3 regions of the Variovorax nivicola genome follow, and region 3 is predicted to be linked to each of the others. Evidence: riboswitches for the same ligand, from Rfam matches in the RefSeq annotation. Region 3 holds a riboswitch; each other region holds the start of a gene.
What was found. A riboswitch is a leader RNA that binds a small molecule or an ion and turns the genes downstream of it on or off. The one in region 3 is predicted to bind cobalamin.
Positions count from the first base shown of each region.

Region 1: another riboswitch for cobalamin. It lies ahead of ACSFBF_RS01750 (TonB-dependent receptor domain-containing protein); the one in region 3 lies ahead of ACSFBF_RS07710 (TonB-dependent receptor).
Region 2: another riboswitch for cobalamin. It lies ahead of cobM (precorrin-4 C(11)-methyltransferase); the one in region 3 lies ahead of ACSFBF_RS07710 (TonB-dependent receptor).

Region 1 is NZ_JBPJZK010000001.1:375,383-385,128, reverse strand. It holds gene bluB (5,6-dimethylbenzimidazole synthase) at 1-573, opposite strand, end outside; gene cobO (cob(I)yrinic acid a,c-diamide adenosyltransferase) at 579-1,148, opposite strand; gene ACSFBF_RS01775 (ABC transporter ATP-binding protein) at 1,456-2,241, opposite strand; gene ACSFBF_RS01770 (FecCD family ABC transporter permease) at 2,238-3,263, opposite strand; gene ACSFBF_RS01765 (ABC transporter substrate-binding protein) at 3,260-4,138, opposite strand; gene ACSFBF_RS01760 (bifunctional adenosylcobinamide kinase/adenosylcobinamide-phosphate guanylyltransferase) at 4,135-4,734, opposite strand; gene ACSFBF_RS01755 (cobyrinic acid a,c-diamide synthase CobB) at 4,718-6,133, opposite strand; gene ACSFBF_RS01750 (TonB-dependent receptor domain-containing protein) at 6,118-8,034, opposite strand; cobalamin riboswitch at 8,122-8,382, opposite strand; gene ACSFBF_RS01745 (ClcB-like voltage-gated chloride channel protein) at 8,438-9,746, shown strand, end outside.
Region 2 is NZ_JBPJZK010000018.1:17,919-27,664, forward strand. It holds gene ACSFBF_RS34290 (condensation domain-containing protein) at 1-1,242, opposite strand, end outside; gene ACSFBF_RS34295 (MFS transporter) at 1,427-2,761, opposite strand; gene ACSFBF_RS34300 (sulfotransferase family protein) at 2,758-3,729, opposite strand; gene ACSFBF_RS34305 (acyl-homoserine-lactone synthase) at 3,786-4,472, opposite strand; gene ACSFBF_RS34310 (autoinducer binding domain-containing protein) at 5,072-5,785, shown strand; gene tnpB (IS66 family insertion sequence element accessory protein TnpB) at 5,856-6,347, opposite strand; gene ACSFBF_RS34320 (ParB N-terminal domain-containing protein) at 6,370-6,858, opposite strand; cobalamin riboswitch at 6,929-7,190, shown strand; gene cobM (precorrin-4 C(11)-methyltransferase) at 7,345-8,214, shown strand; gene ACSFBF_RS34330 (sirohydrochlorin chelatase) at 8,211-9,158, shown strand; gene ACSFBF_RS34335 (precorrin-8X methylmutase) at 9,155-9,746, shown strand, end outside.
Region 3 is NZ_JBPJZK010000001.1:1,599,975-1,609,720, forward strand. It holds gene cobW (cobalamin biosynthesis protein CobW) at 1-1,019, opposite strand, end outside; gene ACSFBF_RS07700 (energy-coupling factor ABC transporter permease) at 1,102-1,779, opposite strand; gene ACSFBF_RS07705 (PepSY domain-containing protein) at 1,826-3,358, opposite strand; gene ACSFBF_RS07710 (TonB-dependent receptor) at 3,370-5,556, opposite strand; cobalamin riboswitch at 5,689-5,990, opposite strand; gene ACSFBF_RS07715 (hypothetical protein) at 6,070-6,291, opposite strand; gene ACSFBF_RS07720 (hypothetical protein) at 6,455-6,859, shown strand; gene ACSFBF_RS07725 (cation:proton antiporter domain-containing protein) at 6,883-8,592, opposite strand; gene ACSFBF_RS07730 (dicarboxylate/amino acid:cation symporter) at 8,933-9,746, opposite strand, start outside.

The DNA of each region.
Region 1 (9,746 bases), 1.2 Mb from region 3:
CAGCATCGGTTCTTCGTAAAAGCTGTGCACGGGGCCCAAACACAGCAGGGCGATGGGCTCCGCACCGTCAGGCAGACCGAGCAGCACCGACACCTCGGCCGGATCGAACAGCGACACCCAGCCCATGCCCAGCCCTTCGGCGCGCGCCGCGAGCCAGAGATTCTGGATGGCACAGGAGGCCGAGGCCAGGTCCATCTGCGGCAGCGTGCGACGGCCGAACACATGCTTCTCGCGGCCATCGGCCAGCGTCACCGCCAGCAGCTCGGCGGCGTCGAGCAGGCCCTGCACCTTGAGGCGCATGAACTCGTCCTCGCGCTCCCCGAGCGCGCGGGCGGTCAGCACGCGCTCCTGTTCGACGACGCGGTGCAGTTGCTGCCGCAGCGCCTCGCCGCGAATTCGGATGAAGCGCCACGGCTGCATGAACCCAACGCTCGGCGCATGGTGCGCCGCATCGAGCAGCCGGCGCAGCACCTCGGGCGCGACCTGTCCACCCTCGAAGTGGCGCATGTCGCGCCGCTCGTGGATGGCGCGGTAGACCGCCCTCGCTTCGTCGGCTGCGAACGCATGTGCCATCACGCTCAGTCTTCGATGCCGCGTTGCGCAGGAATGCCGGCCTTGAAGGCGTGCTTGACCAGCGTCATCTCGGTCACCGTGTCGGCCAGCTCGATGATCTCGGGCGGGCAGCGCCGGCCGGTGAGCACCACGTGCACATGCTTCGGCCGCGCGCGCAGCGTTTCGAGCACGCCTTCCAGAGGCAGCCAACCGTAGATCAGCGGATAGGTGATCTCGTCGAGCACCACCAGGAAGAACTCGCCCGACAGGATCGCGGCCTTGGCCTTCTCCCAGCCGTCACGCGCCAGTTGTCCGGAGCGTTCGAGGTCCTGGCTCTTCCAGCTGAAGCCGTCGCCGAGCCCTTCGATCGGAATGCCGATCTGCTCGAACATCCGGTGCTCGCCGAAGCGCGCGGTCGGCACCTTCATGAACTGGTAGATCTTCACGGCCTTGCCGCGGCCATGCGCACGCAGCGCCAGCCCGAAGGCGGCGGTGCTCTTGCCCTTGCCGTCGCCTGTGTTGACGATGACCAGGCCGCGGCGTTCACCTTCGGGTTTTTCGTATGGCTTTTCGCTGGGGGGTGTCTCTATTTGCATGGGGGTTCCAATTCAGTTCTCGGAGGTTGTTCTGTTGTTCGGGGTGCGTGCGAATGACACCGGGTACTCCCCTCCGCGAATGTCCCCCGGCCTTCGGCCTCCTCCTTTATTTCGCTGCGGGGAGCACCCGATGCCATTCGCACATGGGCGCAGTCGTTGTGCGGGCCGATCAAACGCTGCGCTGAACGATCACGCCGATGGGGTGCCTTGCGCAGCGAAATAAAGGAGGAGGCCGCAGGCCGGGGGACATTCGCGGAGCAAGGTACCCCGTCGGCGTGAGCGCTCCCTGAATGACGCACAACGCCTCTCATAGCGGCAACGCAATCCATTGCTCGGCCACCCGATGTACCCGGATGCGATGGTCGAACACCTGCTCCAGCGCAGCATGGGTAGCAGGGTCGCTGCAGCCGCCGTGATGCACCACCCGGCCGCGATCCATCACAACGAGTTCGTCGGCCGCCAGCGCCATCGGAAGCTCGTGCAGCACACTGACCACGGTCTTGCCATCGGCTACGAGCGCGCGGGCGGTCTGCATCCAGTCGGCCTGGTGCGGCGGGTCGAGATTGGCGAGCGGCTCGTCCATCAACAGCAGTTCGGCCTCGACGGCAAGCGCGCGCGCCAGCAGCACCCGCTGACGTTCGCCGCCGGAGAGCTGGCCCAGCGGGCGGTCGCGCCAATCCCAGGCCTGGGTGCTGCGCAGCGCACGCTCCACCGCCTCTCGGTCGGCCTCGCTGGGGGCGGCCAGCCAGCGCTGGTGCGGCAGGCGGCCGAGCATGGCGACGTCGTAGACCATCAGGTCGTCGGCACTGCCCTCGCCCGTGCCGCTCTGGCCGAGCCAGGAAAGGCGCTGGGCACGGATGCGCGCCGGCACCTTGTTCTGCGCCTCGCCGAAGAGCCGCACCTCACCTCGGTGAGCCAGCAGGCCCGCAAGCGCCTTGAGCAGCGTCGACTTGCCCGCGCCGTTCGGCCCGACGATGCTGGTCCAGCGGGCCGACGACAGCGCCAGATCGATGTCGTGCAGCACCTCGGTGACGCCGAGCGTGGCGCTGACCTTGCGCACCTCGAGAGCGGGTGTGTTCTGCCGGTTGCTCATGCCACGCCACTCCGCGCGCTGCGCCGGTGCATCAGCCACAGCAGATAGCTGCCGCCCAGCACGGCCGTGAGCACGCCCACCGGCAGTTCCTGCGGCGCAATCAGCCAGCGCGCCAGCAGGTCGGCCGCCATCAGCAGCAGCCCGCCCATCAGCGCCGACAGCAGGATCAGCCGTGCGTGCGTGGTCTTGATGGCCGAGCGCACGAGGTGCGGCGCCGCCAGGCCGACGAAGGCGATCAACCCGGTCTGCGCCACGGCCGCGCCGGTGGCCAGTGCCAGCACCACGACGAGCGCCGCGCGCATCGCGCCCAACGGCAGGCCGAGGCTGCGCGCCGTGGCCTCGCCGAGCGCAAGCCCGTCGAGCACCGGCGCCAGCGCCCAGGCCAGCAGCAGACAGACCGCGCCGACCATCGCCATCACCGCGCAGGCGCTCCAGCCGACGAGGCCGGTGCTGCCGAGGATGAATCCCTGAATGGCTTGCAGGATGTCCGCCGAGGCGATGGTGATGAGGTCTTTCGCCGCGCCGAGCACCACGCCGACGATCACGCCGGCCAGCAGCAGCCGCAGCGTCTGCTGCACGCCCCGCGCCAGCATCAGCGTGAGCATTACCGCCAGCACTGCGCCGAGAAAGGCCGCGCCGGTGAGCCCGAGCCGCATCACCCACTGCGCGCTTGCGGCGGAGCCGCCGAACATCAGCAGCGCCAGTGCCACGCCGAGCGAGGCGCCTGAGGCGCTGCCTAGCAGGTACGGGTCGGCCAGCGGATTGCGGAACAGCCCCTGCGCCACCGCGCCAGCCAGCCCCAGCAGCGCGCCTGCCAGCCATGCGCCTAGCGTGCGCGGCAGGCGGATGTCCCACACGATCTGCAGCGCCACCGGGTCGTGCCGCGCCGCGAGCAGGCTCTCGAAGCCAGTGCTGCCGATGCCCAGGCCGAGCACCATCAGCGCGGCGCCCACCACCAGCAGGCCGGCGCCGAGCAGCAAGACGCGGCGCAGGTGGACCGTGTGCCTTCGCGCTGCGTTCACCGTTTGCCGCCTTTGTCGCTCAGGCACTGCGCCATCAGGCGCGCGGCCTCGTCCATGCGCGGGCCGGGGCGCACGAGCACGTCGGACTGTTCCGCGCTGAAGCGGCAGATGCGGCCCTCGCGCACCGCGCGGATGCCCGCCCAGCCGGGGCGCTGCTCCAGCCCCTGCGCGCTGCGCACGCTGACCATGATGAGGTCGGGGTTCGCGCGCACCACGTATTCGGGGTTGAGCTTGGGGAATGGGCCCAGAGAAGCCGGCACGATGTTCTTCATGCCGAGCCGCTTGAGCGTTTCGCCGATGAACGACGACTCGCCCGCCGCGTACGGCGCGCTGTTCACTTCGAAGTACACGCGCGTGCCCTTGGCGCTCGCGGGCACCGACTGCGCGGCGGCCGACACGCTGGCATCGATCACGCGCCAGACCTTCGGCGCTTCATGCGTGCCGAGCACCTGGTCGAGCTTGTCGAGCACACGCTGCACGTCGGCATGGCTCTTGGGTTCGAGCACCAGCACCTTCAGGCCCAGCGCCTCGAGCCGTTGCGTGACGCGCGACGACTTCGCGAGCAGCACCGCGTCGGGCTTGAGCGCGACGATGGCCTCGACGTTCGGGTCGATCCCACCACCGAGCTGCGGCAGCGCCTTCACCTGTTCGGGCGAGTTGGAATAGCGGTCGACGCCTACCAGCCGGTTGCAGGCGCCGAGCGCGCAGACCGATTCGGTGAGCGACGGCAGCAGCGTGACGATGCGCTGCGGTGGTTGCGGCAGGCTCACTGTCACGCCGCGCTCGTCGACCACCTCGAAGGCGTGCGCGGCCAGCGTGAACAGGGCCAGGCCAAGTGCGGTCAGCAGAGTGCGCATCGTCTTTTTCTTCTTCATGCAGCAGGCGCTTTCAGGCTCAACGGCAGGCCTGCGGCCATCAAGGTGACGCGGTCACAGGCAGCGGCCACGTCCTGGTTCAATCGGCCGAGCGCGTCGACAAAAGCGCGCGTCTCGCGGCCCAATGGGATCACGCCCAGGCCGATCTCATTGCCGACCAGCACCACCGGCCCGCGCGCCTCGCGCAGCGCGACCAGCAGCATGGCGACGTGCGTGGCCGGGGTGCGTGTCACGGGGCGGGCGTCTTCGGAGTGCATCGGCATCAGCAGGTTCGTGAGCCACAGCGTGAGGCAATCGACCACCACCAGCGTCTCGGGCGTGCTCTGCGTGACGACGGCGCGTGCGAGTTCGATCGGCTCCTCGATGGTGCGCATGCCGGGCACGCGTTCGGCGCGGTCGGCCTGGTGGCGCACGATGCGCTCCAGCATCTCGTCGTCGTAGGCCTGCGCGGTGGCGATCAGCACCGCGCGATGCGTGCGGGGATCGGCCGCGAACCAGTCGATGGCACGCTGCTCGGCGCGGCGCGACTTGCCGCTCTTCTGCCCGCCCAGGATGAACTCGTGCTCGACGGTCTTCGGCTTACTCGATTGCGGCATGGCTCTCCAACTCGATGGGCATGGCGCCGAAAAGGCGGGCCGTGGCTTGCGGGCTGGAGGCAAACCACGCGTGGAAGTAACTCGCGCGCACCGGGCCGTGCACATACAGCGCCTCGCCGCCGCGTGCGCCCACGGGCTGCGTCGCGCCGGGCCGGGCAGTGTGGGCAGCGGGTGCGAGCGGCGTTTCGCAGCGCGAATAGTGGAAGGTGTGTCCGCGCAGGGTGTGGCTGCCGAGGGTGAGCTGTTGCGGGCCGAGGCCGGCAAGCCGCTTCTGCATGGTCACGCGGCCCGGCAGCAGGCCCCAGAGGCGGTGCACCTGCGCGTCGTCTTGCGTGGCCAGTTCGTCGAACAGCGCCATCATGCCGCCGCACTCGGCCCAGATCGGCTTGCCCGACGCGGCGTGCGCGGCAAGCGATTCGCGCATCGGCTCGCAAGCGGCCAGCGATTCTGCGTGCAGCTCTGGGTAGCCGCCGGGCAACCAGACCGCGTCGCAGGCCGGCAGGGCGTCACCTGCGAGCGGCGAGAAAAAGGACAGACGCGCTCCCAGCGCCGTGAGCACGTCGAGGTTCGCGGGGTAGATAAATGAAAAGGCCGCATCGCGCGCAATGGCGATGGTGCGGCCAGCCAGAAGCATCGGCACGGCTTCTGCCTCATCGGATGCGAGCGCCTCGAAACGCACCTGCGGCAGCTGGCTGGTCTGCATCTGCCCAAGCGGCGTGGCGGCCAGCACGTCGGCCGCCGCGTCGAGCCGGGCCATCGCATCGCCGAGTTCAGTGGCGGCGACGAGGCCCAGGTGCCGCTCGGGCAACGTGAACCCCGCATCGCGCGGCAAGGCGCCCAGCCATTGCGAGGGCTCGCGCAGCGCCTCTTTCAGCATGTCCGCGTGCCTTTCGCTGGCCACGCGGTTCGCCAGCACGCCGGCCCATGGCAACCCTGGCCGGAAGTTCTGCAGGCCGTAGGCCAGCGCGCCGAAGGTGCCCGCCATGGCGTGCGCATCGATCACCGCCAGCACCGGCAGGCCGAAGCGCTCGGCCAGGTCGGCCGCGCTGGGCGTGCCGTCGAACAGGCCCATCACGCCTTCGGCGATCACCAGGTCGCACTCGGCCGCCGCGGCGCGCAGGCGCGAGCGGCAATCGGCCTCGCCGGTCATCCAGAGGTCGAGCGAATGCACCGGCGCGCCGGTGGCCAGCGCCAGCCAGTGCGGATCGAGAAAGTCGGGCCCGCACTTGAAGGCGCGCACGCGCCGGCCCTGGCGCGCATGCAGCCGCGCGAGCGCGGCGGCGACGGTGGTCTTACCTTGCCCCGAGGCCGGGGCGGCCACCAGCACCGCGGCGCACGAGACTGCCGCGGCACCGGCGGTGTCGCCTGGTTGGGGAGCTTGGCTTAGTGAGGCGTCCACTTGAGACCGACGTACGCGGTGCGGCCTGCCGTGGCGTACAGCCGCGCGTACTGGTAGTCCTTGTTGCCTGCATTGTCGACGCGCGCCACGAGGTTGAGGTCGCGCGCGATCTGCGTGCTGGCCGACAGGTTCAGCACGGTGTAGCCGCCGAGCTTGATGGTGTTGGCCGCGTCGTCGTAGCGCTTGCTCGAAGACTGCACCTCGGCGCCCAGCGTCCAGCCGGCGATGCGCCAGTCGGCACCCAGGGTGCCATGGCGCTTGGAGCGGCGTGCGAGCAGGTTGCCGGTGTCGGCGTCCTTCGGGTCTTGCACGTCGAGCGAGGCGCGCAGCGTGACGTCGCCCAGGCGCTGGCTGGCCGACAGCGTGGCGCCTTGCAAGGTGGCACGGTTCACGTTGGTGTAGCAGCCGAAGGTCGAGGCACAGCCCGTGGCGGAGCCGACGAAATTGATCAGGTTGCGCACGCGGTTGCGGTACACCACGATGCCGGCGGTGGTGCCGTCCTTGGCGTAGTTCATGCCCAGCTCGACGTTCTGGCTGCTTTCGGGCCGCAGCGTGGACACGCCGTATTCGCTGAAGCGCTGGTACAGCGTGGGCACGCGGAAGGCGGTGCCGGCCGAGGCCGTGAAGCGCAGCGACGGGGTAATGGCGTAGCCATAGGCCGCGCTGCCGGTGGTCTTGCCGCCGAACTCGCTGTCCCTGTCGTGGCGCACGTGCAGTTGCAGCGAATGCGGGCCCTGCACGAAGCCGTAGCCGAGCGAAATCGCGTCCTGCGAACGGTCGCGCGACAGCAGCTTCGACGAGGTGGTGGGCGCATTTACGAGCGCGTCTTCGCGGCGCTCGAGCGTGGCCGTCACCAGGTGCGGGCCGAAGCGGAATTCGTTCTGGAACAGGTAGCCGCGCAGGTTGGTTTCGGTGCGGTAGAACGAAGGCTGCGTCTTGTAGACCGACTGCGAATCGGTCACCTGCACGCGGGTGCTGTAGATGTCGTTCCACTTGGCCGACCAGGTCAGGCCGGCGGTGCGCAGCGTGTTGTTCGACACGTCGTCGCGGAACAGGATCGGCGGCTTGGTCCTGTAGGAGACGGTGGCGTCGTAGCCGGCCTTGATGTCGCTGGTGAGCAGCGTGGCCTCCAGGCGTTGGTCGGGCGTGATCTGGTAACCCAGCTTCACGTTGCCCGAGGTGCTGTTGTAGCCATCGCGGTCGGGGCTGGTGTAGCCGTCTTTCACCACGTTGCGCTTGTTTGCAGGCTGCACGTTGTAGCCCTTGCTTTCCTCGTGCGCCACGCCGAACGAATAGTCGAACAGGCCCGACTTGCCACTCACGCCACCTTCGATCTTGCGCAGGCCGCGGCTGCCGAAGCCGATGCCCGCGTAAGGCGACACGCCCTCTTCGCCGCGCTTGGTGAAGAGCTGGATCACGCCGCCCACGGCGTCGGAGCCATACACCGCTGCGGCCGGGCCGCGCAGCACTTCGATGCGGTCGATCTGCGAGAGCGGAATGCCTTCCCAGCCGGCGCCGCCGGTCGATTGCGAGTCGATGCGCACGCCGTCGAGGTACACGGCGGTGAAGCGCGTTTCAGCGCCGCGGATGAACAGGCTGGTGGTGTTGCCCACGCCGCCGCTACGCGAGATCTCGATGCCGGGCAGGCGCGCCAGCACGTCGGCCACGCCGGTCGCGCCGCTGCGCTCGATGGTCTTGCGGTCGATGATGGACACGTCGCCCACCAGGTCCGACAGCGCCTGCGGCGTGCGGTTGGCCGTGACCACCGTTTCGCCCAGCGTGGGGGCCTCTTGGGCATGGGCCAGGCCACCGAAGGCGGAAGCCAGCGCCAGCGGCAGGCAGGCATGGCGGAGACGGCGCGCAGGAGCGCGGCCGCGAGAAAAGCAAACGTGGGAAATCATGAATGAGCCGAACGAACGTCAATACCCCTCGCCGGCCTCCCCGCCAGCGCCTGGGCGCCATGGCCGCCCCATGCATAGATCACGCATGCGGCAGCCGCCTTGTTGGCCGGTATCCGGGCTGGCAGAACGGCCCCTCCCCGCCTTCCCAGGCGCCTGTTTCAGGGCACCCAGTGGCTTCGATGGAAAGGGGTTGGCGCCTTGCGGCGCCGTCTGCTTGACCGTTGCGGGGGCAGCGCAGGCGGCTTCGGCCTTGTTCCGTCCTGATGAGGTCGGGGGGCTTCCACTCCTGCTTCCCGTTGAACTGCGCCGTGCGAACCACGCCGCGAGCACCAACGGGCGGGATTTTAGGCCCTGCCGGACGCCGCTTAAGTCGAAAGTTGCGGCGCAGCTAACATCGACGGCCATGATGCGGCCCGCCTCGGTATTCCTCAATCTTCGTTCGGCGCTGCAGCGTGTCTTCGGTGTCTCGGGCTGGCAGTCGATGTTGCTGTGGTCCATCGTGGCCGGTTTGCTCGGCACGCTGGCCACCGAACTCTTCCGCGCGGCGCTCTACCACTTCGAGCACTTGGTGCTCGGTCCGGGCGAAGGGCTGGTGGCGATGGCGAAGCACCTGCCGTGGTGGGCGCGCATCGCCTGCCCCACGCTGGGCGGGCTGGTGGCCGGCGGCCTGCTGGTGCTGGCGAAACGCGTCGCCTTGCGCAGCGCTGCCTCCGACTACATGGAAGCCATCGTGCTCGGCAACGGGCGCATCCCGGTGGTTCAGACACTGGTGCGCAGCGCGTCGTCGCTGGTGAGCATCGGCACCGGTGGCTCCATAGGGCGCGAGGGCTCGATGGTGCAGCTGGCGGCGCTGGCGTCGTCTCTGCTGGGGCGGGTGTTCCGCTTTCCGGTCGAGCGGCTGCGGCTGCTGGTGGCCTGCGGCGCGGCGGCCGGCCTGACCGCCGCATACAACGCGCCCATTGCCGGCGCCTTCTTCGTCGCCGAGATCGTGCTGGGCTCGATCGCGATGGAAAGCGTGGGGCCGATCATCATCGCCTCGGTGGTTGCCAATGTGGCCATGCGGGCCCTGCCCGGCTACCAGCCGCCGTACAGGATGCCGGCATTCCCGGAGATACATGGCACCGAGGTCGTGCTGTTCTGCGTGCTCGGCGTGCTGCTGGGCTTTGCTGCGGTCGGCTTCCTGCGCGCGCTGCAGGGCAGCCGTGCGCTGTTCTCGCGGTTGCCGGTGGCGCTGCCGTGGCGGCTGGCATTGGGCGGGCTCGTGATGGGTGCGGTGTCGGTGCCCATGCCCGAGGTCTGGGGCAACGGCTACAGCGTGGTCAATTCAGTGCTGCACACGCCTTGGCCGTGGACGCTGATCGCGATGGTGCTGGTCGCCAAGGCGGTCGCCACGATGGCCACGGCCGGCTCTGGCGCGGTAGGCGGCGTGTTCACGCCGGCGCTGTTCTTCGGCTGCATGGTTGGTGCGCTGTTCGGCCTTGGCGTGCAGGCGCTGTGGCCGGCGGCCACCTCGGCGCCGTTCGCCTATGCCATCGTCGGCATGGGTGCGTTCCTGGCGGGCGCGACGCAGGCGCCGCTGATGGCGATCCTGATGATCTTCGAGATGACGCTGAGCTACGAAGTCATGCTGCCGCTGATGGCGGCGAGCGTCATCGCGTATTTCGTTGCGCGCTCGGCCAACGCCGGCTCGATGTACGAGATCACCCTGCACC
Region 2 (9,746 bases), on a different contig from region 3:
TGTGGCGGGCCAGCAGCCGGTGCTCGCGACGGTGACCAGGAGGTGCTTCGTACGTGCCACGTAGTGGGAAACCGCAATGCCCGCTGGGTCGGTGGCGGGGTGGCGGTAGTCGACGAATAGGCCGTCGTGAGTTCGCGAGATCCAAAGGCACACCTCGTCCGGATCGGTGCAGCGGCTACGCAGGGCGATGGTTCGCCAACGGTTCCAGTCGCGACTGCCGCGGGTACGGCGAGCGTCCATGTACGAGATCATGAAAGGATCGCGCAGGGGGTGGCCCAGCAGTTCCGCCACCCGCAACATCGGTGTCCGGGCCAACTCCTTGGCTTCGTCGAGACTGGAGAACGCGGCACTCACCGCCTCGTCAAAGGAGTCGGTTGCGCTCAAGGGGAAGGCAACCGGGACCATTCCCACATACCAGCCGATGGACCATTGCCAGGCGCTGGTCTGGGTATTGATGGGGACCATGGTGCGAAACTCGTCTGAGCCGGTGATTTCATGGCCGACCTTGGCGAAGCAGGCGAGCAGCCCGGATGCGGCGTCGCCTCCGGCTGCGCGGCAGACTCGGTCGAAGGCGCGTGCGGCGGATGCGTCAAGCAATTCGCTGCGTCCACTTGTCTGGGTGCCGGAGCTGTTGCTCAGATCGCTGACCGGTAAAGGGAACTCCGGCAGGCGGCCGCTGCCCTTGGCGAGGAATCGCCGCCAGTGGACGATGGATTCGTGGTCGGCGGTCAGCGCATCGGCGGCGGTCCGTTCGGCCTCAGCGAAATCAAGATAGCTGGCCGCGGGGGGAAGAGGAGGCGGGGCAGGCGTGCCATTGGAAATGGCGAGTGCTGCGGCGTACAAGGCTTGGATCTCATATATGGTCTGGCAAACCGAGTAACCATCGATCAGGCTGTGATCGGCGGCGAGACAGACCGTGGTCGCCTCCGGGCCGCTGATGGTGGTACAGATATATCCAGGCCAAGCGAGGGGACCGGCCTCGCTGTCGAACAACTCCTCCAGGTGCCACGCCAGTTTCCGGCCGTCGGCAAAATCTCCCTCTGCACTGGGTTGAATACTCACGGCACCGGCCGATAGTGTCATGCGCTGCAGGCCGGCCTCCGGGGTGGAGCTGGATGCAGGAGCAAGGTGACTGCGCAGGGTTTCGTGGCGATTCGCCCAGTCGCACAGGGCCGTGGCGAAGGCGTTCGCATCGAGCTCGGCGGGCAGTTCGAAGGCGCAACCCAGCCAGGACGGTGGCATAGGACCTTCGCCTGCCGCCTCGATTGCGCATGTGATGAGTGCTTCCTGGACGTGGGACGCTCGCCGGAGATCGGCTACCCAGGCCGCCGCGGACCTGTCCGGGGCGCGGGCTCGCCAGACGGTGAGGCGGCCTGGAGACAGGCTGAGTGACGACATGTCAGTGAATTTCATGATTGGGCATGTCCTATCTGCGAGGAATGAAAACGGTTGGCGCGGATGTCGGCGCGACTTGTGCTTCCGCAAGCTGCGGCGTGCGCACTGTCCACAGGTCGGACGCCAAAATCCAAGCGGTGGCTGTCGCGATCAGGGCGCCGCTGAACAGCAACGTTGTTCGGGAATCCAGCCACATTCCACAGGCGCCTCCCAGCAGGGCACCCAGCGAAGCCAGACCCCAGACGACTGTGCGGATGCTCGCGTTCACCCGGCCGTGCAGCTCAGGTGGCGTCAGTGCGTAGCGGATCGGTACCTGGTGGACGTTGTAGACCTGCTGGCCGGTCCATAGCAGGAGTTGCGACAGCCCTGCCGCCAGCCATCCCGACTCTTGAAGCACCGGGGTAAGTACCGCGCCGACGGCGCTGGCGAGGAGGGCTGCGACCAGCACGCGACCCAAGCCCAGCACCCTGGCAACTGGACGGGCGAGCAACGAGCCTGCGACAGCTCCAACCGCAGCGATGCCCGTGACTGTGCCGACCTCGGCGCCGGTCAGTCTCAGCGCTTCGGTCAGGTACACCAGGAAGACCGCAGAGTAGGCGCTGTAGCAAAAGATGAGCGTGCCGGTGGCAAGGGTGACCGCGCGCAGTCGAGGCGTGCGCAGCACGAACAATGCACCCTCGGCCGCCTCCGAGAGGACGCGGCCGATACTGCTGCTGCCTCGCATGACGCTCCGATGGTCCTTGCAGCCCTCCGTAGCCGACGAGGCTCTCTCTGGCCTCATCGCCACGTACGGGAGCAGCGCCGTCGCTAACAGGAACGACGCTGCGTCCGCGAGTATCGCAATGGGCGCGGAAACGGTGGCGATCAGCCAGCCCGCGAGAGGCAGGCCAAGCACCAGCGCCGCCGACTGTCCCAACTCCAGTCTGCTCTGCGCCTTTACCAGTTGCGGACGCCGCACGACGGTTGGCACACACGCCAGGAAGGCCACATCGGCGATCACCGTGGCCGCACCCACAAGAACGGCGACGATATACAGGTGAAGCATGCTGACGTTTCCGTGCAGAGAAGCAGCCAGCGGCACGGTGGCCAAGGTGAACGCCATTGCAGTGTTCGCCGTCATCAGAAGGATCCGGTGCGAGACCCGGTCGACGAGGACTCCAGCGGGCAGGCCCAGCAACAGGTACGGAACCCGTCCGCAGGCGAGCAATACCCCAGTCTCGAGCGGCCCCGCGCTGTGCAGTTGGATCGCGGTCAGAGGAAGGGCGAGAAGCGTCACCTGAGAGCCCAAGAAGGAGACCACCTGGCCTGTGAGAAGCAGGTAAAAGCTGCGAGACAGTCGAGGCGCTTCGTGCGTCTTCTGGCTCATCTCGCGTTCTCGGTATGCGGTGTCGATAGGCCGTAGCCCAGGCGTTCCAGTTCCTTCCCTGCGATCTGCTCGAACGCCTTGATTTCCCCGGACGTGAGGTCGTGCAGATATCGGCCGTTACGCCCCGTGTACAGCGGTTTGTTGGCGGCTTTTGCCGCAGGATGGCCCCAGGGTTTGTCGAACAGTGCGTGCTTTTGCTCTGCGTGGTGCAGGACTGCCTCGTCCCATGGCAGTCCGAGATAGTCCAGCATCTGCCCGATGGTCTGGCGAGGCTGGCTGACCAAGTCCTCGTACCGTACTTCCAGATAGCGACCGTCGGGGGCAGCTTGGCGGGGTCGGGTGAGAACCTCCAGCCATCCGCGCGCGGCCTGCTCGACCGTCCGGTAGCCCCAGTCGGGGACGGTCTTGATATGGGACGCAGCCAGGTCACGGCCATCGCGGATGATGTGGATGAAATGGGCTTGTGGCCAGATCGCGGCATACGTGCCGATGTCCTGAATCCGCCGCTGAAGCTTCAGGCCCCATCTTCCGGCCCCCGTCTGTTTACGTCGGAATTCGCCGATGGAGTCGATGAGCAGACAGCGATCCTCCAACGCGGACAGATCGGTGCCGCGTTCGACCATCAGGCGGGTTACCAGGTTCCGTATGTCGTCACGGCTGAGACCGAATCGTTCGCACTGCACAACGAAGTGAGCACCGTCGAACCACTCAGGGGCAACGCTGTCCTTCGTCGCATCGGCGAGCTGCGAGGCGTGGAGGTCCATCAGGTCGCATACCGCGAGGATGTGCGGGCCGAGGTCGACGGGTTCGGTGAAATCGATCTCCGGGCCGACGACCAGATCGGAGTGGGAGTCAAGCAGGATGCTGAGCAAAGTGGTACCGGAGCGATTCTCACCGCCGAGCAGCACAGGGTTGGAGTGCAGGGCAAGTGAAGGGGTGCCGGTGGGCTGGATGCTGGTACGGGGCACGACATCTCCTGTGGGCAGTGACAAGCGGGTTTGGTCAAATCAGTCCACCTGCTTCTTCACACCGCACGGGTAGCAAACTTGCTTGGAGCTGACGTGGGCGAACTGCATGCCAAGGCTGTGTCTATCCAACACGCAAAAATGGGCTGGCCGTCAACGATGGCCGGAGGTCCTGCACGGTGCGCCGCGAATCCGTATCGACGTAAAAGGCGCTCAATGCCCAAGGGGGACACAGTGATCAGCCGATGTACGCCGTGAGCAGCTGCGAAGCGCAGCGCCGCCTCAAGTAATGCAATCACCTTCGTAGATGCAAATTGCGAAAGTGCACCGGAGGCTGCGATTTCGTCGCCGCTCGCTGCGAACCGCGAAAGCTCCCAGACCTCTGGGTCCCGGGGGGGCTCGCCCGGGATTAGCTGCGGAAACACCTCGCCAAGCAGATACGGGCGAACGGTGGGAAGTAGACGGGCGGTGCCGATTACCTCGCCGGCGTCCCCTCGCGCAAGTAGATACATCGTGTCGTCGCGGTCGAATTGGTCCAATTCGGTGTCATGTGCGGTGACCAGCTTCCAGCCGAGTTTCTCGACGAAGATCTTGTAGCGATACTTGGCCAGCTCGTGAAGAGTGCCAGGAGCTAGAGAGTCGGATCGACCAGTAAGAATCTCCACCTTGACCTCTTTGCGTTGTGCGTGGAGGTGGATTTCACCGTTGGCTGAGTGATCTCGGAACTGCCAATTCTGGTAGTTCATCTGGTCTGAGATTTGCAGAACGAATTGCGTGCGAATGCGTGTCAGTCGAGGCGATCTACAGCAGTTGCGAGTGCGATAAGGTTTGGAGTGAAATCAAGATCAATTTCGTCCTCGCCGATCAAGAGGACGTTGCGTCGCAGTAGGCCGACTCGCACAAAGCGAGTCTCGGAAAGGCAGACCTCAACCACCAATCCCAGCCGATAGAAAGTGGGGATTCCGACGCCCTTCTACTCAGTGAACCCGCTGATATTGGCCTGTGTGCCGCAGAAGCGGTCTGCGTCTGGAGTTGTCTCCCTCTATCCCTGTTATGAGATGGCAAACATCGAGTGTCAGGAGCTGATTCACCGATATACGCAGATGGCCATCGCGCGAGACCGGTGTCTAACCAGAAATGCGTATTCGCCTACGGCAGGCGAACGTGTGCAACTCAACGATCAGCCACCGGAAAGCAAGCTGGGCCAGGATGGAGGTAGGTCGGATGCCCAAAGTCGATGACAACGAGTCGGCACAATTTGCACAACATTTAAAGTGAACCCGATCGTACATTTCATGCTGCTTGGACTCAAAAACTGACTTGACGCAACACGTGAGGTAGAGCTATGAACAAGTGGTCGGAGACGCTGCTGACGGCCTTGAACCGAACCTCTGGGGAAGAGGAGGTGTTCGCACTTGTTCTCTCATCAGCACGAGAACTCGGCTTCGAGTATTGTGCGTACGGTCTACGCCACCCGCTGCCACTGACTAGTCCGAAGGTTTTCATGATCAACAATTACCCGAGCGAGTGGCGGGAGCTCTATGTGCAAAAGGGGTATCTGCACATTGATCCGACAGTGATTCATTGCCGGAAAAGCCAAACCGCACTCGTTTGGAGCGATGACATTTTTGAAAGTGCGAGGGGGTTCTGGCATTCAGCACGCTCATTCGGACTCAATATCGGGTGGGCCCAGTCCTGTTTTGACGGGCATGGGGGAGTCGGAATGCTGACGCTTTCGCGGCGAGCAACGCCGCTCAGTCAGGCGGAGCTTGATGCCAACGAATCGCACATGCGCTGGTTGGTCAACATATGTCATCAAGCCCTTGCGAGAGTGGTATCGCCTCGCTTGAATATTGAACAAGATGTGCCATTGACTTCGCGCGAGATCGAGATATTGCAATGGTTAGCTGATGGCAAGACATCGAGCGAGGCTGCTGAGATACTTTGCATCTCGGCCGACACGGTGAACTACCATCTGAAGAATGCCGTGGTAAAGCTTCGAGCTGCGAACAAGACGGGGGCAGTAGTGAGGGCCGCTTTGCTTGGCCTTCTGAGCTAAGAGTGTTGATTTCTATGGAGTCCTGACCCGATGGGGAGGCGGACAAAAACTTGGACTACCAAGAGGTAGTTCATGTATTCGCACGAAGACTGGATTCGAGCTGTGCACCGCTCAGCGAGATCGAGCCCGACTCGGTCTGCGGCCAGATGAAGCGGCCACGCTCCAAGTGTTTGGCCAGCACACACATGCCGTCGTCGTCAACACACACCGGCATCAATGAAACCCCCTCGGCACTGTCCCCCATTTTTTCGAGCGCCGTCCTAAGCGACTCGATCGCTGCTGCAGAAAGATCCTTCCGCTTCAGCTTGATCGTTGTCAGTCCCTTCGCCGTCGTTGAAATTACGGCAACGAGAACTCCTTCCAGAATCACGTTCACATCCGGTTTCGGCAATTGAGCTTTCGACTCCGTTGGCTCTTCGTTTCCGAGCAGCAGCGCCAGCACCGCAAGACGATCCAGTTCCCCCTGAAATGCGGCCGCCTTGGTCGCCCGAAAAGCCATCTTTTCCGGATCTTCGTCCCAGGCTCGCTTCAGCGCCCCTGCGTCCCGGTATTGCAACTCCAAGGGTGACCTAAGGAAGGTCTGATCAAGTCGTAAATTGGCTTGATGGCGAGCGCGTGTGCTTGTCGTTGCGCTCGCAAGCTCGTCTCTCCAGGCGAAGGGCGACCATCAAGCGCTTGAGTCCCGACAACACTTCGAACCTCGCTTCCGGAAACTCCGGGTGCACTGAGGACGGCGAGCATGGCCGGACCAGAATTGGAACCATGTTTCCGCCCGCTTCACGCATCTGCTCCTGCAACTCGTCGGCACCGACAGCGTGGAAGAGATCGCCGTGCCGGATCGCCCAGCGCGATGGGGAGACCAGGTGCGGATCGATCAGTCCCGCTACGCCCGTGGCGCGAAAGTCGGGCGACCAAGCCTTCAATTGCGTCATAAGCCTATGAACCTCGTTGTCTTGGTATTGGGTTGAGGTCGAGGCCGGGGGGAAGGGCTCCTTCAGGAGCTTGATGTAAGGGACAAGTGCCACCGCAGAAGAAACAGTATGGATGGCGGGCTGGGGTGTTTCGAGACGCATGACGGCTCCTGAGGTCGACGGCCGACTCCGGCGGCGGCCCCTGCCAGCGCCCAGCCATAGCGGCTGATACACTTTGAGCGCGTTGTCAGGTGTCCTAGCGTCCCGTGGAAACGGCGGGGCGGCCAGGGTGAAACGGGAAGTCGGTGCGCAGCGGTGGTAAACACCGCGCCATGCCGACGCTGCCCCCGCAACGGTAAGCGAGTCAAAAGCAAAACCCCGGGATTCGGTCCCGCGCCACTGTGTCACGAAAAGCACGGGAAGGCGGTCTTTGCGGGAGAGCCGATGGCCCTCCGCTCGCGAGCCCGGAGACCGGCCTGACGACCAGCGCATGACCTTGCGGTGGGCGAGGATCGGCGGGCGACGCATGGCGTCTGGCTCGATGCATCCTCGCATCCGTCGGCGCCGCATCCACGGACGCCTCCCGATTTCTCCCTCCCGCCGGGTCTTACCGACCATCTATCGCGCGGCGGGCGCGGAGGAACCAACATGAACGAGCGAGCCATCGCTCCAGGCAGCGCCGCGGGCAGCGCGGCCCTGCGTACGTCCGCGCCGGGAACCGTCTGGTTCGTCGGCGCGGGTCCGGGCGACCCGGAACTCATCACCGTCAAGGGCCGCGGCCTCATCGAACGCGCCGGGGCGATCCTGTTCGCGGGCTCGCTCGTGAGCGAAGCCGCCACGCGCTGGGCGCCCCCCGATTGCGTTGTCGCCGACAGCAAGGACATGACGCTCGAGCAGATGTCTTCATGGCTGATCGCGCAGGCCGCGCGCTGCCAGACCGTGGTGCGCCTGCAGACCGGCGACCCGGGTCTCTATGGCGCGCTGATCGAACTGGTGCAGCCGCTGGATGCGGCGGGCGTGCCGATCGGCGTCGTACCGGGCGTCTCCTCCGCCATGGCCTCGGCGGCGGCGGCGGTGGAGAGCCTCACGCTGCCCGAGGTCACGCAGACCGTGATCTTCACGCGCGTCGAAGGGCGCACGCCGATGCCGGAAGGCGAGTCACTCGAGGCGCTGGCTGCGCACCACAGCACGCTGTGCATCTTCCTGAGCATCACGTTGATCGGCAAGGTCACGGCCGCGCTGACGGCCGCTGGCTGGTCACCCGACGCGCCCGTGGTGGTGGTCCACAAGGCGAGTTGGCCGGGTGAGGAGCAGATCGTGCGTGGCACGGTCGCCACCATCCAGGCGCTGTGCCGCGAAGCCCGCATCGTGAGCCAGTCGATGATCATCGCCAGCCCCACGCTGGGCGCGCGGCAGTGGACCACGCTCGCCAAATCCAAACTCTATGACGCGAGTTTCACGCACCGCTTCCGGCGCGCGAGCGTTCCCGTCGAAACCCTCCAGCAGGACCTTCCATGAGCACCGAAACCATTCTCCTGGTGGGCCACGGCTCGCGCGAAAAATCCGGCAACGACGAGATCGAGGCTTTCGCGGCGCAATGGCGCGAGCGGCAACCCGGCTGGCGCATCGAGGTCTGCTTCATCGAGTTCTCCGAGGTCACGATGAGCGAGGGCCTGCGCCGCGCGGCCGAGGGCGCGCAACGCGTGGTCGTGGTGCCGCTCATCCTCAATGCGGCGGGCCACGTGAAGATGGACATCCCGCAGGCCATCGATGGTGCGCGGCTCCAGTATCCGATGGTGCAGTTCCTCTATGCGCCGCACCTCACGGCCTGCGACCCGATCCTCGCGATCCTGCGGCGGCGCCTCAAGGGCGCGATGCAGGCGCTGGACATGCCCGACCCGACCACCACCGGCGTGGTGATCCTGGGCCGGGGATCGTCGGACCGACAGGCCAACGGCGACATGGCGAAGATGGCGCGCTGGCTGCTGGAGGAGACCGACCACGAACTGGTGGATCTGGCCTTCACGGGCATCACCTACCCGCGCCTGGAGAAGGCCGTGCAGCGCCAGAGCCTGCAGGGCATGAAGCAGGTGGTGGTGCTGCCGTACTACCTGTTCAACGGCACGTTGGTCGAACGCATTGCGCGCCAGGTTGAGAACCTGAAGGCGCAATACCCGACGATCCGCTTCGTCTCGACCCGGTACTTCGGCTTCGAGCCCGAGATCTTCGCGCTGCTGGAACAACGCGTGAACGACCTGCGCCGCGGCGTGCCGATCGCGCTCATGCCCTGCGACGGCTGCAAGTTCCGCGACTTCGCGGTGGCGCACGGCCTGGGCGGCCACCACCATGACGATGCGGTGCCGCACAGCCATGGCGAGGGGCATCCGCATCCGCACGATCACGCGCATGACCACGCGCATGGCCGCCCTCATGCGCACGACACAGCGCCAGCACTGCGATGAAACCGACGTCTTCCATGGCGGCCAACGTCGTCACCGAGCAACTTACCGCGGCCGGCCGCACCATCGAGCACGACTCCTTCGCGGTGATCGATCGCGAGGTGACGTCGCACGCCTACACGGCCGATCAATGGCCCGTGGTGCGCCGCATGATCCATGCGAATGCCGATTTCGACTTCAACGGCCTGACCGACTTCCACCCGGACGCGGTCGACGCCGCCATCGCCGCCATCCGTTCGCGAGCAAGCCGCGTGGTGGCCGATGTCGAGATGATCTGCGTGGGCCTCTCGGCCCCGCGCCTGGCCCATTTCGGCATGGGCACGCACCAGTTCATCAGCGACGAGGATGTGATCGCGCAGGCCACGGCCGAAGGCACCACACGCGCCGTGCAGGCCATGCGCAAGGCACACCGCTTGGGGCTGGTCGACGGCGCGATCATCGGCATCGGCAATGCACCGACCGCGCTGATCGAGATCGTGCGGCTGATCCATGAAGAGGGCGCGCGCCCCGCGCTGGTGGTCGGCATGCCGGTCGGCTTTGTGTCGGCGGCCGAGTCGAAGGACCTGATGGCGCTGGAGGCCGGCGTGCCCT
Region 3 (9,746 bases):
TCGTCGAGGTCTTCGCCGATGAACACGAGCCGCGTGCGCTGCGCCTCGCCATCGCGCCAGCGGCGGTCGAAGTGGTGGTCGAAGCGGCGGCCCACGCCCTGCACCAAAAGGCGCATCGGCTTGCCCGGAATGGCGACGAAGCCCTTCACGCGGTAGATGGTGTGCTGCTCGACCAGCTTGCCGAGCACTGCGAGCAGGCTGTCGCGGTCCACGGGCGGCAGCTCGATCACGAGCGAGTCGAACTCGTCGTGGTCGTGGTCTTCCTCGTGGTCGTGGTGGCTTTCGCGCAGGTGGATGGTGGCCTCGGCCGCGCGGCCCTGGCCTAGCAGCAGCGCGAGCGGCAGCCTGCCTTCGGTGGCGGCGACGATCTTGACTTCGAGCGGCAGCTCCTCGCGCACCAGTGCCTCGACCTTGGCGCGCGCGGCGTCGTCCATCAGGTCGGTCTTGTTGAGCACCACGAGATCGGCGGCCGAGAGCTGGTCTTCGAACAGCTCGTGCAGAGGCGATTCGTGGTCGAGGTTGGGGTCGGCGCGGCGCGCCTCGTCGACGGCCTCGGGGTTCTCGGCGAACTGGCCCGACGCGGCGGCCGGGCCGTCTACCACCGTGACCACCGAGTCCACGGTGAAGATGTTGGCGATGTCCGGCCACTGGAAGGCCTGCACCAGCGGCTTGGGCAGCGCGAGGCCCGAGGTCTCGATGATCACGGCATCGATGTCGCCGCGCCGCTCGGCCAGTTGCAGCATCACGGGCAGGAATTCTTCCTGCACGGTGCAGCAGACGCAGCCGTTGGCCAGTTCGTACAGCGCGCCTTCGCGCTCGTTGCCCTCGTCGTCGCAGCCGATGCCGCAGCCGCGAAGAATCTCGCCGTCGATGCCGAGCTCGCCGAACTCGTTGACGATCACCGCGATGCGGCGGCCTTCGGCGTTGCCGAGGATGTGGCGCAGCAGCGTGGTCTTGCCGCTGCCGAGGAAGCCCGTGACGATGGTGACGGGGATCTTGGCGTTGCTTGCTTGTGTCATGGGAGATGTTCTTTCAGGCGCGGAAGCGCCTGTGCCACTCCCCGAGGTAGCACCTCGTGAGCGCGGCGATGCATTGGTTGAATCAGATGGCGCTGTACAGGCGGCGCTCGACGAAGGCCGTGCCCTGCAGACGACGCCAGGCCTTTGCGGCGGCCAACACGCCCAGGTCGACCAGCGGCTCGACAAGCACGACGGTCATGTAGGCAGCGCCGAAGCTGGCGATCTGGCTCAGGTTCTCGAGCCCGGTGCCGCGTCCGTAGAGCGCCCAGAAGCCGACCCAGACCACGATGCCACCCTGGTAGGCCACAGACAGCTTGAATGCCTGCTGGTAGCCGATGTCCACGTAGGCCACGTTCTGGGGAATGATGCGCCGTGCCAGCGCGGCAGTCGCGAACAGGGGCACCAGCAAGGTGGTGACGTTCATGCCGAATTGCGGCACATCCTGCGGTTCGAAGAACAGTCCCTGGATGAGCAACCCGCCCGCCAGGCCGATGGCCGCAGGCGCCAACCCGAACACCAGCAGCAGGGTCGTGCCGAGAATCAGGTGCACCTCGGACACGCCCACCGGGTGATGCGGCAACACTTCGAAGAAGCAGAACACCAGCGCAATGGCAATGGCCGAGCGCAGCGCCAGGGCGGCAAGGCCGTCCTTCACGGCCGTATCGAAGGCCACCTTGCCCGTATAGGCGAGAGCAGCTGCCGCCGTGGCGTAGCTGAGGAAGATCTTGGATCCGTCGACGAGACCTGGTTCGATGTGCATCAAGCACCTCCTGAAATGCACCGCAGTGCGAAAGTTGATTGTTGGTTCATGGGCCTGCTTGCGCAAGCCCCTTCGATACGGCCGACGGCCGGGGCTTGCGCCGCAGCCGTCGCCAGCCGATCACGACGCCGCTGGCCGAGGCCACGGTGCCGATGATCGACAGCAGCCACACCACGACGTCCCAAGCCGGCCGGTACTGGATGAGCCAGGGAAAGTCGAGGCTGTGCGCGGCGTTGAATAGCCAGCGTCGCAGCCTCGAATTGCTGTCGTTGCTGCCGGCGACCTGGCCGCTGGCCGGGTCGATGTAGATCCAGCTGCGCGCGGGGTCGTCGAACTGCAGGCGCCACACGGGCACGATGCGCTCGCGGTGGTGGCCATACCAGTGGAAGTCTTCTCGGGTCTGCAGCGTGGCCTGGGTGATGGCGCCGGGCCGCAGGCGGGCGGCGGTGCGCAGGATGTCGTCCTTGGCGATAGAGGCTAGGTCGCCCGTGGCCGCATCGACCACCCGCACACGCGCCTTCGCGTCGCGCAGCTGCAGCAGCGGCTTGCCGTCGAACCACAGCAGCACAGCCTCGCGTGGTGCGGCGTCGCCCTCGCCTGAGGGCAACACCGCTGGCGGCCAGGGGAACGGCGAGGTGCCGGCCCCCGTGTAGCGCGCCATCGCCGCCGCATCGCCAGCCCCACGCTGGAACCAGCCATTGGGGTTCATCGACAGCCAGCCGCTGATGATCCACGTCAGCACGAAGAAGCCACCGATGAGCCCCGCGATGTGGTGCCACGCCATCCACCCGCTGTACGGCGTGACCGCGCCATTTCGGAACCTGCGCCGCAAGCGCACCCGCAGGATGCCGATGACGATGCCCGTCACGGCCGAAACGATGCATGCCGCCGACAACCACACCACAACGTCGTGCCACAGCGGCGGATCGGCGCGCAGCGGCGTGAAGTAGATCCAGTGCGGCACGGAACCCAGCCAGTTCCAGAAGCGCTCCGAACGCGTGGTGTCGCGCACCACCTCTCCGTTGCGCTGCGACACATACAGCTCCGTGCCGGCGGCGTCGCCGACTTCGATGCGGTGCAGCGGGCGCAGCGGGTTCAGGCCCTGCGGCACGGTCCACTGGTCGCGCTCCAGCGTCTCGGCCCAATGCGCACTCGTGTGACCCGAGAAAGCCCGTGCGATGGCCTCGGCCTGCGCGGCATCGACCGGGCCGGGCAGGTGGCCGTCGCGCGCCGAGACCGTGTGCCGGCCGCCGCTCGCATCGACGATGCGCCATACGGGTTCGGCGTTGATGCCGCCCTGCATCTCCAGCACCATGCGCCGCGGCGGCTGCGCGCGGGCGGCCTGCGGAAGCACATCGAGCGCGGCCGCAGGTGACACCGCCGCCTGCTCGAAACGCAACGGCGCCAGGCCTGCGAGCCGCTCTTCGTCCGTGAGGTTGGGATACCCCACATACATCATCACGACGCCTGAGAGAAACCACATGACAAACAGCAGGCAGCCGCCGATGCCCAGCCACCGGTGCGTCCAGTAGAGCCAGTGCCGGATGCCCGGCCAGGCGCGGCGCCATGCGGAAGTCATGAGAGCGTCGCTCAGAAGTTGACCAGAGCCGACAGCTCGAACGAACGCGGGCGGCCCAGCAGCCACTGGTTGCCGCCGTTCGAGAACGACACCGCGTAGCGACGGTCGGCCAGGTTGTAGGCACGCAGCGCGAACTTCAGCGACGGGTTCGCCTGCCAGCTCACGCCCGCGTCGGCCACGGTGTATGAGCCGATCTTGCGCGAGTTGGCCGTATCGACCTGGCGCGGACCGACGTAGCGCACGCCGAAATCGGCCTCCCACTGCGGCAGGAAGCGCCAGTTGAGCCAGAGGTTCGCGGCCTCTTCGGGCACGCCTGTGGGTGTGTTGCCCGCGCGCGAGACCAGGCGCCCGCTGACGACTTCGTTGAAGTCGTCATAGCGCGCACGCAGCTTGGCCACGTTGGCCTCGAGCCGCAGCGTCGAGGTGAGCGCCAGGTCGAGCGTGGCTTCGATGCCTTCGGACGACTGCTTGCCGATCTGCTGGGTGATGGTCGGGTCGGTCGCGTCGCGCGAGAGCAGCTTGGTCTTCTCGATGCGATAGGCCGCCACGGTCCAGGCGCCGCGGTTGTCGGCCAGCAGGCGCTTGTAGCCCACCTCGACCTGCCGGCCGGTGCTGAGCTCGAACGGCACCTGCGTGGCCGAGGTGGTGATGAGCGAAGTCAGCGGGTCGGCCGCGCGCGCCACCTGTGCGTAGAACGACTGCGACGCATCGGGCGCATACACCACGCCAAGGCGGCCGGTGGCGTACTCGAAGGTCTTGCCAAGGTTGTTGGCCGCGTTCTGCAGATCGGTGCGCGCCACCTTGGCATGGTCCCAGCGCAGGCTGCCCACCACTGACCACTGCTCGTTGAAGGCCAGCTTGTCTTCGGTGAAGAAAGCGTAGGTGTCGGTCTTGGTCCGGTAGCGCGGCGTGTAGGCCACGGGCGAGACGTAGTAGCCGGGGTTGAAGACGAAGGGGTCGACCACCGATCGCCCGCCGTAGGGCGAATCGTTGCTGTGCTGGAAGTTGATGTGGTTCGCGTCGAAGCCCACCAGCACCTGGTTGGCCAGGCCGAACAGGCTGTGCTTGAACGTTGCGTCGGTGCGGTTGCCGATCTGCTCCTGGTCGTGGCCGATCTCCAGGTAGTCACCGCGCGTCACGCGCCGCGTGGTGGCGTTGTAGGTGTAGGTCTCGCTGTCGCGCCAGTGGCGCTTGCTCTCCAGCCGGTAGAGCTGGTTGCGCACGGTGACGGCATCGTTGGGCGTCCACTGGGCGTCGAGCCGGGTCCACTTGTCGCGGTACTTGACTTCCGCATCGTCGACGTTGTAGTTCTGGCGCAGCGTCTGGCTGCTCAGGCGGCCGTCGATCAGCGGCACGCCGAAGTAGCGCTGCGGCGACTGGCGGCCCTCGTCGTGCGACAGCGTGAACTGCAGCTGCGGCGACACGTCGAGCCGCACGGCCGCGCCCACGGCCAGGCTCTCGGCCTGCCCGCGCTGCATGAAGCCATCGGTCTTGCGGTGGCTGATGTCGAAGCGGTAAGAGAGCTTGTCGTTGATCGCCCCGCCGCTGCCAAAGGCCACCTGGCGAGTGGCGTCGGAGCCCATCGTGACCAGCGCTTCGTTCTGGATCGGGCCGCGCGTGGGCTTCTTGGGCACCACGTTGATCGCGCCGCCGATGGCGCCCTCGCCGAACATCACCGAGGCCGCGCCGCGCAGCACTTCGATGCGGTCGACCGACCAGGTGTCGAACGGGAATGTGACGGTGCCCGCGCCCGCGTAGAGGCGCGTGCCGTCGAAGAGCTGCATCACCGAGCCGTGGCCCGAGAAGCCGCGCGCCGCCATCGCGGTGCCGCCGTTGCCGGGGCCGGGCGAGCCGGTGATGCCGGTGGCGCGGGTGGCGGCATCGATTACCGAGACGTCGCCGCGTGCGCGGATGGTGTCGCCCGTCAGCACTTCGATGCTGGCCGGCGTTTCCAGCGGCGTCAGGCCCAGGCGGCTGCCGGTGTGCGAGGGCTCGTCGATGGCCAGCGGCGTGTGCCGCTCGGCCTCGACCTGCACCGGCTTGAGGCTCTGGCCGCTGCCGTTGGCCGTTTCACCCGACGACTGCGCGAGGACCGCGGAAGGCCCGAAAACCAGCCCCAGACCCAGCGAAAGACCCGAAAGGCGTGCCCAACACAGCGGCGCGCCCCTGCTATCGCGCGCTGGCGATGCATGACCCATGTGACTTCTCCTCCGACCTGCGTCCCCGCAGGCTCCTGACCGATAAAGGACGTGGCGGAAGAGACGAAGGGACTGCGACGGTACGCGCGAGCGCGAAGCGGTGGCAGGCCCGGACACGCACTCCCGCAGCATCCGAAGGCGGTTGCGAAGGCCGGTATCCGGGCTTGCGGAGCGCCGCGGCGTGCCAATCAATCAATCAATGAATGGATGCACACCGCGGCCGAAACCCTCGCCTTCCCACGCCGAAGCGCAGTGGCTGCCCATGCCATCGAGGGGACATGAGCGTGAGGGTTTCCAGATCCGCTGACCGTTGCGGGGGCAGCGCAGGAGTTGCAGCGTCAATCAATCAAGAATGAACGACGCGGCGCACCTGCTTCCCGTTTAACCCCGTGGCCATGAGATGGCGTGCGGGGCACCTTCGAACCGTATTGCCTGGCGGGATTAATAAGAATTAACACACCAGAACGGCGGGATTATAGGGAGCGGCCTTCCGCCGAAGGCCTCGGGCGAGCCTCAGACAGGCCTTCCCTCGGGTCCGAACAGCCGCCGCATCACGGCCACGCCCGCCACCAGCGCATTCGAATAGGTGGCATAGGGATCGTGCGCGGCCTCCAGCGGCATGTAGATGTGGGAGGTCTCGCCGGGCGTATCGTCGACCGCCTCCATCAGCACCCAATAGAACTCGCCCGCCTCCAGTTCATGGACGGTGAGCGCGATGTTTCTCGATGAGGACATGGAGGTGCGAGTGGCTGACAAGGTTGTCGGTTCTTTTTTGAATGGGCGGGGTACGCACGCGGTTGACAGTGCTTTCGGGTTTCTCCTACAGAGCCCGGTGCCGGTGCGACCTAATGTTGTAGTCAGGGACCTTTCAGAAGCCTTTCCAAGAACAGGAGGCAGCATGAAGCATTTCACTCTTGAACCGGGCATGCGATCGAGCATCGGCGGAGCCTTTTATCCGACCGGCTATTCGATGGTGATGTTTCCGAATGCGGAAGACGCCGACCGCATCGGCCACCGCCTGATCGAAAAAGGCATGAGTGGCGACGAGGTCTATCTGCTTCCCGCGCAAGCGGTGCTGGCCGAGATCGCCCCGACCGCGAAGGCATCCGACAACCCCCTGCCCTCCGCCGGCACCGACGCCGCGACGGTACGCGCCTATACCAAGCTGGCGCACGACGGCCATACGGGCCTGCTGGTAAGGACAAGAGACGGCGCCGCCGCCGAACGCCTGATGGAACTGGTGCGCACCGTGCCCTATTCCATCGCACAGCGCTACCGCACGCTGGTCATCGAAGACCTCTGAGAAGAAGAGGAAGGCGGGCGTCTTCAAGCCGGCACGGCCATCGACACGGCGCGCTGGACCACATCGCGGGCCATGGCCTGGGCCAGTTCATGCTCGCCGAGGAACACGGTGGCGGAGGTTTCCTGCGTGAGCAGCCGGGCCTCCTGCTCGTTGTGGCTGCGGATCACGGTCTGGATGGTGGGGTTGAGCGTGCGCGCCGTTTCCATCATCTGGCGCACGTTCATGGCGTCAGGCGTGGCCACCACCAGCACGCGGGCGCGCGCGATGTGCGCCTGGATCAGCACGGCCGGGTCGGCCGCATCGCCCCACACGGCGGGTGTGCCGGCTTCGCGCAACTTTTCGACCAGTTCGCGGTTCTGGTCGGCCACTACGTAGGGAATGTCGTGCGCATCGAGTTCGGCCGCAATGCGGCGCCCGACGCGGCCGTAGCCCACCAGCACCACCTGCCGCGAGAGGTACTTGGCCTCGGTGGTCATGGGCAGTTCGGCCAGCGGGTCGTCGCGCGATTCGAGCCCGCGCGCGAAGGACGAACGGGCGTGCAGCCACTTCTGCATCGGCCCGATCAGGCTGAACCACAACGGGTTGGTGGCAATGGAGATCAACGCGCCCGCCAGCACCAGGCTCTGGCCTTCCACCGGCAGCAGGCCCAACGAAACGCCCAGCCCGGCCAGGATGAACGAGAACTCGCCGATCTGCGCCAGGCTGGCGCTCACCGTGAGCGCCGTGCCCAGCGGGTAGCGGAACACCAGCACCAGCGCACAGGCCGCAAGCGACTTGCCCAGCACGATGACCAGCACCACCGCCAGCACCTGCAGCGGCCGGTCGATCAGCACCGAGGGGTCGAACAGCATGCCGACCGACACGAAGAACAGCACCGCGAAGGCGTCGCGCAGCGGCAGCGACTCTTGCGCCGCGCGGTGGGCGAACTGCGACTCGCGCATCACCATGCCGGCGAAGAAGGCGCCCAGCGCAAACGACACACCGAACAGCGCCGCCGAGGCGAAGGCGATGCTCACGGCCGCGGCCACCACGCACAGCGTGAAGAGCTCGCGCGAACCGGTGCGCGTGACCTGCCAGAGGATCCACGGGAACACGCGCCGCCCCACCACCAGCATCAGCGCCACGAAACCGCCGACCTGCAGCAGCGTGAGGCCCAGCGTCTGCCACAGCGGATCGGCCGGCCCGCCCTGCTGCGCGCCTTGCCCGCCCAGCGTGCCCGCCAGCGGCGGCAACAGCACGAGCACCAGCACCATCGCCAGGTCTTCGACCACGAGCCAGCCGATGGCAATGCGACCGGTGAACGAATCGAGGATGCCCAGGCTTTCGAGCGCACGCAGCAGCACGACCGTGCTTGCCACCGACAGGGCCAGCCCGAACACCAGCGCCGCGCCGGGACTCCAGCCCCACCACAGGGCCAGCCCGCCGCCGAGCAGCGTGGCCACGCCGATCTGCGCGATCGCGCCGGGCAGTGCGATCTTGCGCACGGCCAGCAGGTCGTCGAGGGAAAAATGAAGGCCTACGCCGAACATCAGCAGCATGACGCCGATTTCGGCAAGCTGGGCGGCGATTTCCGCGTCGGCCACGAAGCCCGGTGTGAAGGGGCCGATGATCACGCCCGCCAGCAGGTAGCCGACCAGCGCGGGCAGCCGCAGCTTGGCTGCCAGGAATCCGAACACCAGCGCCAGCCCCAAGCCGGCGGCGATCGTGTTGATGAGGGAGACGCTGTGGGGCATCGCTCCATTTTGCAGGAACGATGTCTGCCCTTTTATTTCACACGGCCATCTTGTTCGGGTTCCTGGTGCGTGTGTTCGGGGTGCGTGCGAATGACACCGGGTACTCCCCTCCGCGAATGTCCCCCGCCTTCGGCTCCTCCTTTATTTCGCTGCGGGGAGCACCCGGTGCCATTCGCACATGGGCGCAGTCGTTGTGCTGGCCGATTAGCCGGTGCTCTGAACGATCACGCCGATGGGGTGCCTTGCGCAGCGAAATAAAGGAGGAGGCCGCAGGCCGGGGGACATTCGCGGAGCAAGGTACCCCGTCGGCGTGATCGCGCCCCGAACCATGCCCTTCGTCCTAGCCAGCCATCTTGCTGGTGCGAGCAGCATCGAGCACTTCGGGTTCCTGCGACTCCACCCAGCTCTCGTTGTTGAGCCCCGCCTGCAGCCGCGTTTCGTCGAGCTCGTTGGTCCACTTGGCGACCACGATGGTGGCCACGCCGTTGCCGATCAGGTTGGTCAGCGCGCGCGCCTCCGACATGAAGCGGTCGATGCCCAGGATCAGCGCAAGCCCCGCCACCGGCACATGGCCCACGGCCGACAGCGTGGCCGCCAGCACGATGAAGCCGCTGCCCGTGACGCCCGCCGCACCCTTCGAGGTGAGCAGCAGCACGGCCAGCAGCGTGATCTCTTGCGTGAGCGTCATCGGCGTATTGGTCGCCTGGGCGATGAACACCGCCGCCATCGTCAGGTAGATCGAAGTGCCGTCGAGGTTGAACGAGTAGCCGGTCGGGATCACGAGGCCCACGCAGGTCTTGTTCGCGCCCAGGTTCTCCATCTTCTCCATCATGCGCGGCAGCACCGATTCGCTCGATGACGTGCCCAGCACGATCAGCAGTTCTTCCTTGATGTACTTGATGAACTTCCAGATGCTGAAGCCGTGGAACCTTGCAATGAGCCCCAGCACCACGAAGATGAACAGCAGGCAGGTCAGGTAGAACGTGCCCATCAGCTTGCCGAGCGAGAACAAACTGCCCAGGCCGTACTTGCCAATGGTGAAGGCCATCGCGCCGAAGGCACCGATGGGCGCCAGCTTCATGATGTAGTTGACGATGCCGAAGAGCACGTGCGAGCCCTTCTCGATCACATCGAACACCAGCGTGCCGCGGCCG